2 regions of the Kinneretia aquatilis genome follow, and region 1 is predicted to be linked to the other one. Evidence: riboswitches for the same ligand, from Rfam matches in the RefSeq annotation. Region 1 holds a riboswitch; the other holds the start of a gene.
The links. A riboswitch is a leader RNA that binds a small molecule or an ion and turns the genes downstream of it on or off. The one in region 1 is predicted to bind S-adenosylhomocysteine.
Positions count from the first base shown of each region.

Region 2: it holds a riboswitch for S-adenosylhomocysteine, as region 1 does, so the genes downstream of both, metH (methionine synthase) here and ahcY (adenosylhomocysteinase) in region 1, are expected to answer to the same signal.

Region 1 is NZ_POSP01000003.1:2,249,925-2,254,116, forward strand. It holds gene C1O66_RS12885 (DUF2238 domain-containing protein) at 1-597, shown strand, start outside; gene C1O66_RS12890 (DNA glycosylase AlkZ-like family protein) at 609-1,712, shown strand; S-adenosyl-L-homocysteine riboswitch at 1,793-1,915, shown strand; gene ahcY (adenosylhomocysteinase) at 2,048-3,484, shown strand; gene C1O66_RS12900 (TlyA family RNA methyltransferase) at 3,636-4,192, shown strand, end outside.
Region 2 is NZ_POSP01000003.1:3,588,109-3,592,300, forward strand. It holds gene C1O66_RS18600 (homocysteine S-methyltransferase family protein) at 1-563, shown strand, start outside; gene C1O66_RS18605 (HD-GYP domain-containing protein) at 580-1,782, opposite strand; S-adenosyl-L-homocysteine riboswitch at 1,868-1,995, shown strand; gene metH (methionine synthase) at 2,078-4,192, shown strand, end outside.

The DNA of each region.
Region 1 (4,192 bases):
CTGGCCCTGCTGGCCGGGCTCAATCTCGCCGTGCTGGCCTGGAGCCGCCTGGGTGCCTTCGATGCCGCCACCTGGTGGATGGAGGTGGCGCCGGTGCTGCTGGTCTGGCCGCTGCTGCTGGCCACGCAGCGGCGCTTCCCGCTCACGCCCTTGCTGCTGGGCCTGATCTTTGTCCACGCCCTGATCCTGATCGCTGGCGGCCACTACAGCTACGCCCGCGTGCCCCTGGGTGACTGGCTGCGCGAGATGCTGGCCCTGGGCCGCAATCCCTACGACGGCCTCGGCCATCTGGCGCAAGGCTTCATCCCCGCCATCGCAGCACGCGAGCTGCTGCTGCGCAAGACCGGGCTGCAGCGCGGCGGCTGGCTGTTCACCGTGGTGACGGCCTGCTGCCTGGCCATCAGCGCCATCTACGAACTGATCGAATGGGGCGCCGCGGTGGCCCTGGGTCAGGGCGCCGATGAATTCCTGGGCGCCCAGGGCGACCCCTGGGACACGCAGAAAGACATGGCCCTGGCCTGGCTGGGCGCCATGCTGGCCCAGCTGCTGCTGGCGCGCGCCCATGACCGCGCGCTAGAGCGCCTCGCGCAGAACTGACACCAAAGCCCATGCCCGCCGCCGCCCTCACCCTGACCCTGCCCGATCTGCGCCGCTACGCCGTGGCGCGCAGCCTGTTCAAGCCCACCAGCCTGCCCCAGGCCATCCAGCGCCTGGGCTTTGTCCAGGCCGACCCGATCCGCGCTCCGGCGCGCGCGCAAGACCTGACCCTGAGGCACCGCGTCAAGGACTACCGCGCTGGCGATCTGGAGCGCCGCTACACCCGGCTGGCGGTGGAAGAGGATTGCCTGGTCAACTACGGCTTCCTGCCGCGCGAGCACCTCAAGCTCATGCATCCGCGCAGCGCCAAGCGCGCCTGGGACGCCAAGACGCGCGCTCAGGCCGAGGCCATCCAGGCCTTTGTGCAAGCGCAGGGCCCCTGCCACCCGCGCGAGATCCAGCAGCATTTCAATCTGGGCTCCACCCGCAATGCCTGGGGCGGCAGCAGCAATGCCACCACCCATTTGCTGGACGGCATGCATTACCGAGGCCTGCTGCGCGTGCAGCAGCGTGAGCAAGGCCAGCGCATCTACAGCGCCGTGGCCCACACGCCCGATCCGCGCACACCGCACGAGAAAGCCCAGGCCTTGCTGGATCTGGTGCTGGCCAAGTACGCGCCCCTGCCTTCGCGCAGCCTCGGCCATTTGTGCAGCCTGCTAGGCTATGGCGCGCCGCATCTGCGCGGCGAACTGCGCCAGGTGCTGGCCCAGGTACGCAAGACTTGGCCCCAGGCCCAGGTCGAGGGCCAGACCTGGTTCTGGCCCGAGGGCGAGAACCCCGGCTCCAAGCGCTGGAAGCTGGACGAGGCCGTGCGCCTGCTGGCCCCCTTCGACCCCGTGGTCTGGGACCGCCTGCGCTTTGAACAATTCTGGGGCTGGGCCTACCGTTTCGAGGCCTACACGCCCGCGCCCAAGCGCAAGCTGGGCTACTACGCCCTGCCCCTGCTCTGGCGCGGCGAGGTGATCGGCTGGGGCAATGTCAGCAGCGCCGAGGGGCGCTTGCAGGCACAGCTGGGCTATGTGGCCGGCAGGGCGCCCCGCGAGCCCGGCTTCAGCGCCGCGCTGGACGAAGAACTGGCCGCCATGGCCCGCTTCCTGGGTGTGGATGCCCCCTGAGTCCTGAGCTCGGGCCGGGATTGGCGGGAAAACCTGGCCTGTTCCAAGCGCGAAAGTGGCGCTTGCGACTAGAATTCGTCCGTTCCGAGGAGCGTTGCAACCTGCCGGTCTGGCTTCAGACCCCCAGGCCAGGCTCGGAAAAATTTGCACAGCGGCCTCGTCATCCCCTCGGCCCTGTTCATTGGCAACCGCGCTCACCCGCTGACGTCCTTGCGTGGGTGAACGGTTGCATGCATCAAACCAGGGTTCGGAGCACCGAACCGGTTTTTTTCGTCCTCCCCCTCCTCCAGGCAATGAATGCAGCGGCTTCATATTTCGCATGAAGGAGCTGATCCATGACCGCCCAAACCACCACCTCGCTGGCCGCTGACCAGTACCACATTGCCGATCTGTCCCTGGCCGCCTGGGGTCGCAAGGAACTGACGATTGCCGAGAGCGAAATGCCGGCGCTGATGGCCATTCGCAAGGAATACGCCGCCACCCAGCCGCTCAAGGGCGCCCGCATCACCGGCTCGCTGCACATGACCATCCAGACCGGCGTGCTGGTCGAAACCCTGCAAGCGCTGGGCGCCGAAGTGCGCTGGGCCTCGTGCAATATCTTCTCGACCCAGGACCATGCTGCCGCCGCCCTGGTGGCCCGTGGCACGCCGGTGTTCGCCTACAAGGGCGAGACCCTGGAAGACTACTGGGACTACACGCACCGCATTTTTGAGTTCGCCGGCAAGGGCGAGCCAGGCGAAGGCCCGAACATGATCCTGGACGACGGCGGCGATGCCACGCTGCTGATGCACCTGGGTCAGAAGGCCGAGAAGGACCTGTCGGTGCTGGACAAGCCGGGCAGCGAAGAAGAGCGCATCCTGTTCGCCGCCATCAAGGCCAAGATCGCTCAAGACCCGACTTGGTACACCCGCAAGAGCGCCGAGATCATCGGCGTGACCGAAGAGACCACCACCGGCGTGCTGCGCCTGAACGAAATGGCCGCCAAGGGCAGCCTGCTGTTCCGCGCCATCAACGTCAATGACTCGGTGACCAAGAGCAAGTTCGACAACCTCTACGGCTGCCGCGAATCGCTGGTGGACGCCATCAAGCGCGCCACCGACGTGATGGTGGCCGGCAAGATCGCCGTGGTGGCAGGCTACGGTGACGTGGGCAAGGGCTCGGCCCAGGCCCTGCGCGCCCTGTCGGCGCAAGTCTGGGTGACCGAGATCGACCCGATCTGCGCCCTGCAAGCCGCCATGGAAGGCTACCGCGTGGTGACCATGGAATACGCGGCCGACAAGGCCGATATCTTCGTCAGCGCCACCGGCAACAAGAACGTGATCCGCTACGAGCACATGGCCGCGATGAAGAACAACGCCATCGTCTGCAATATCGGTCACTTCGACAACGAGATCGATGTCGCCTCGCTGTCCAAGTGTGGCTGGGACGAGATCAAGCCGCAGGTCGACCACGTCATCTTCCCCGATGGCAAGCGCATCATCCTGCTGGCCAAGGGCCGTCTGGTGAACCTGGGCTGCGGCACGGGCCACCCGAGCTATGTGATGTCGTCCAGCTTCGCCAACCAGACCATCGCCCAGATCGAGCTGTTCGCCCACAAGGACGCCTACGACATCGGCAAGGTCTATGTGCTGCCCAAGCACCTGGACGAGAAGGTGGCCCGCCTGCAGCTGACCACGCTGAATGCGCAGCTGAGCGAGTTGAGCGATGAGCAGGCGGCGTACATCGGGGTGCCCAAGACCGGCCCCTTCAAGCCCAACACCTACCGCTATTGATCGGCGGAGGGCTACTGCGCGGCGCTCATGCGTCGTTGGGCGGTGCTCGGAATCCTCAGGTACCCCAAGTACCTTCCGGTTCCTGCGCTCCGTCCGCCTAGCCTGAGCACCGCTCGCTACGCCCTGGCAAGACCGAGTTTCCTTTTCACCTATGCGCGCTGATCAACTGTTAGTTTCCAAAGGCCTGGCGCCGACTCGTTCGGCGGCGCAGCGGCTGATTTCGGCCGGCGCGGCGCAGTGGCGGGCGCCCAAGGACTGGCAGGCCATCCGCAAGGCGGGTGAAGAGTTGCCGGAGCATTGTGAGCTGCGCGTCAGCGATGACGCGGAGCTGCGCTTTGTTTCACGCGGCGGGCTCAAGCTGGAGGGCGCACTGCAGCAAAGCGGCCTGGATGTGCGCGGGCTGACGGTGCTGGACATGGGCCAGAGCACCGGCGGCTTCACCGATTGCCTGCTGAAAGCGGGCGCGGCCAAGGTCGTGGGCGTGGACGTGGGCCACAGCCAGCTGCATGAACAGCTGCGCCAGCATCCCCAGGTGGTGGGGTTGGAGCATCTGCATGTGCGCGAGCTGGCCGGCTCGACCCTGGCGCAGCACGCGCCGCCCGAGGGCTTTGCCCTGATCGTTGGCGACCTCAGCTTTATCTCGATGCTGGGCGCGCTGCCGCATCTGGCGGCTTGGCTGGCACCGCAGGGTCAGGTCTTGCTGCTGGT
Region 2 (4,192 bases), 1.3 Mb from region 1:
ATTACGAGCAGGCCAAGGGCTTGCTGGAAGGCGGGGTCGATCTCTTCCTGGTGGAAACCATCTTCGACACCCTCAATGCCAAGGCCGCCATCTTTGCCCTGGATGAGCTGATGGAAGACACGGGCGAGCGCCTGCCCATCATCATCTCGGGCACGGTGACCGACGCCTCGGGTCGCATCCTCTCGGGTCAGACTGTGACTGCCTTCTGGCATTCGGTGCGCCACGCCAAGCCCCTGGCCATCGGCCTGAACTGCGCGCTGGGCGCGACTCTGATGCGTCCCTACATCGAAGAGCTGGCCAAGGCGGCGGGCCCGGTGGCGGTCAGCTGCTACCCCAATGCCGGTCTGCCCAACCCGATGAGTGACACCGGCTTCGACGAGACGCCCGATGTCACCGGCCGCCTGATGAGCGAGTTCGCGCGCAGCGGTTTCTTGAACATCGCCGGTGGTTGCTGCGGCACCACGCCCGATCACATTGCGGCGATCGCCAAGGGTGTGTCGGCCTACCAGCCGCGGCCCTGCGGCTCCAAGTTCTTCACCGAGCTGACGGACCAGGCGGCCTGAGCCCAGGCCGCCCGCGTCAGCCAGCGCCTGCGAGCTTGAGCAGGCGCTCGATATTGATGTGCAGCTTGAGCTCCTGAGGCGCCAGGCTGGCGCTGATCGCCTGCGTGGCCAGGCGCGTGTCGCGCGGCACCGGTTCGCTCAAGGGGCTGCCGCTCTTGCCCAGCAGGGCGGCCACCAGGGGCTCGGTCGCGCTGTGGCCGCGTTTGAAGACGATGCCCACCTCGCCATTGGCCAGGCGCACCAGGCTGCCCGGCGGGTAGAGGCCGGTGGTCTTGATCAGGGCGGCGCCGGCTTCGTCGGGCTGCTTGAGTTCATCGAGGTAGACCGCCCGTGCGGCCGACGCGCCGGCCATGGCCGCGCGCGAGCGCCGTGGGCTTAGCCGCGCACCGAAGATGTCGATGCGGCGCAGCAGGCGCGCCAGCTGCTCGGCCGGGGCTCGCCCGGCCAGGGCACCGGGGCCGGCGTCGTGGTGCAGGCAGACGGTTTGCAGCCACAGCTCGGACCTGACCCCGAGCTTGCTCAACAAGGCCGCGCTGCGGTCGCCGTGCGAGACCAGCTCCTGCTGCTGGGCCGGGCTCGGTTGGCCGGTCTGGGCCGCCAGGCGGTCTTGCTGGTTGGTGATGCTGAGGTTCATGCTCAGGGCCGCCTGGGTCAGGGCCAGGCGCCAATCGTCCGGCCAGCCCAGCTGGCGGGCGCAGAGCTCGGCCAGGGCGAGGCAGAGCAGGGCGTGGCGGTCGCTGTAGCTTTGGAAGTTTTGGCTGGTCTCGAAGATCAGCAGCATCAGCACCGCATCGGGTTTGGCCAGCAGGCGGCGCAAGGCCTCGTTGTGCAGCTGCTGGAAGCGCGGCTTGAAATCCTCGACCCGCGGCTCGCGCAGCAGGCTGTGGGCATGCATTTGCAGATCGGCCCAGGCGGCCTGTTCGCCCAGCTCGACCTTCTGGGCCTTCTCCTGGCGGAAGTCGGCCTGCACCTTGACGATGTCGGCCAGCACCGCGCCCTGGTGCATCAAGGTGTCCATCTTGTGCGCCAGGGCGCGCTGGTACTCCTTGGTCTCATGGGCCTGAACCCAGGCGCCGCGGGCGATCAGGGCCTGCACCTGGGGCGTGTTGGGCAGGGGCTGGCCGGCGGCGAACAGCAAATGGCCCTCGGCATCGCGCAGGGCGAAGCTGAGGACCTGGCCGACACGCAGGCTGTGGGGTGGGAGCTGGATCAGTTCCAAGATGGCGGGGTGGGGTTCACAAGGAGTTGTCGGCTTTCTGGCCGCATTGCTTGAGTTCGCGGCGGGCGGGGTGCGTAAAATGCGCGGGTCCGAGGAGCGTTGCGACGGTTGCCCGCCTGATGTCTGGAATTTCAGCGAGTGTGCCGCCAGGCTCGGACAGGTGCAGCCCCGGCTTTCCCGGGGCCCGTCACCCGGCAACGACGCTCACCAATGATTCCTCTGTGTTTTCTTGTTGGAGCACGTGCGGGGCTGCGGTGAGTGACGCAGCTCTGCCTTTGCGCTGAAGGCCGCTGCCATGACCACCACCTCTCCCGCCGTTGTTGCTACTGCTGCTGCCGCACCTGCTGTTCCGCCCATGAAGCTCTCGGGCCTGGAACCCGTGCAGATCGGCGAGGGCTCGCTCTTCGTCAACGTGGGCGAGCGCACCAATGTGACCGGCTCCAAGGCCTTTGCGCGCATGATCCTCAATGGCCAGTTCGAGCAGGCCCTGGCCGTGGCGCGCCAGCAGGTGGAGAACGGCGCCCAGGTCATCGATGTGAACATGGACGAGGCCATGCTGGACAGCCAGGCGGCCATGGTGCGCTTTCTGAACCTGATCGCCGGCGAGCCCGAGATCGCCCGCGTGCCCATCATGATCGACAGCTCCAAATGGAGCGTGATCGAGGCCGGCCTCAAGTGCATCCAGGGCAAGGGCATCGTCAACTCAATCTCCATGAAGGAGGGCGAGGCCGAGTTCCGCCGCCAGGCCAAGTTGGTGCGCCGCTACGGCGCCGCGGCCGTGGTCATGGCCTTTGACGAGCAGGGCCAGGCCGACACCTTCGCCCGCAAGATCGAGATCTGCGAGCGCGCTTACAAGATCCTGGTGAACGAGGTCGGTTTTCCGCCCGAGGACATCATCTTCGACCCGAATATCTTCGCCATTGCCACCGGCATCGAAGAGCACAACAACTACGCGGTCGACTTCATTGAAGCTACGCGCTGGATCAAGCAGAACCTGCCCGGCGCCAAGGTCTCGGGCGGGGTGTCGAATGTGTCCTTCAGTTTCCGTGGCAACGACCCGGTGCGCGAGGCCATCCACACGGTCTTCCTGTACCACGCCATTCAGGCGGGCCTGGACATGGGCATCGTCAACGCCGGCATGGTGGGTGTGTACGACGACCTCGACGCCGAGCTGCGCGAGCGCGTGGAGGACGTGGTGCTGAACCGCCGCCCCGATTCCGGCGAGCGCCTGATTGAAGTGGCCGAGCGCGCCAAGGGCATGGCCATCGACGACACGGCCCGCCTGGCCTGGCGCGCTGGTGATGTGAACCAGCGCCTCAGCCATGCCCTGGTGCATGGCATCACCGATTTCATCGATGCGGATACCGAAGAAGCCTGGCAAGCCATCCAGGCCAGCGGCGGCCGGCCTCTGCATGTGATCGAAGGCCCGCTGATGGCCGGCATGAATGTGGTTGGCGATCTCTTCGGCGCCGGCAAGATGTTCCTGCCCCAGGTGGTCAAGTCGGCCCGCGTGATGAAGCAGGCGGTGGCCCATTTGCTGCCGTACATCGAGGCCGAGAAGAAGGCCTTGATCGATGCCGGCGGCGAGGCCAAACCCAAGGGCAAGATCGTCATCGCCACCGTCAAGGGCGATGTGCACGACATCGGCAAGAACATCGTCACCGTGGTCCTGCAGTGCAACAACTTCGAGGTGGTGAACATGGGCGTGATGGTGCCCTGCCAGGACATCCTTGCCCGCGCCAAGGAAGAGGGCGCCGACATCATCGGCCTGTCCGGCCTGATCACGCCCAGCCTGGAGGAAATGCAGCATGTGGCCGCCGAGATGCAGCGCGACGAGCATTTCCGCTCGCGCGGCACGCCGCTCTTGATCGGTGGCGCCACCTGCAGCCGGGTGCACACCGCCGTCAAGATCTCGCCCCATTACGAAGGCCCGGTGGTCTATGTGCCCGATGCCTCGCGCAGTGTCGGAGTCTGCAGCGATCTGCTCTCGGACGAGCGCGCCGCCAAATTCATCGCCGAGTTGCGCAGCGATTACGAACAAGTGCGCCATCTGCATGCCAACAAGAAGCAGACGCCCATGGTCAGCCTGGCCGAGGCGCGCGCCAACAAGCATGCCGTGGACTGGGCGAGTTATCGGCCGCCGGTGCCCCAGTTCATCGGCCGCCGTGTGATCCGCAACTACGACCTGGCCGATCTGGCCGAAGCCATCGACTGGGGTCCGTTCTTCCAGACCTGGGATCTGGCCGGCCCCTTCCCGGCCATCCTCAAGGACGAGATCGTCGGCAGCGAGGCGCAGCGCGTCTTCAGCGATGGCAAGCGCATGCTGGAGCGCCTGATCAAGGGACGCTGGCTGCAGGCCAATGGCGTGTTCGGCCTCTACCCCGCCGCCCAGGTCAACGACGACGACATC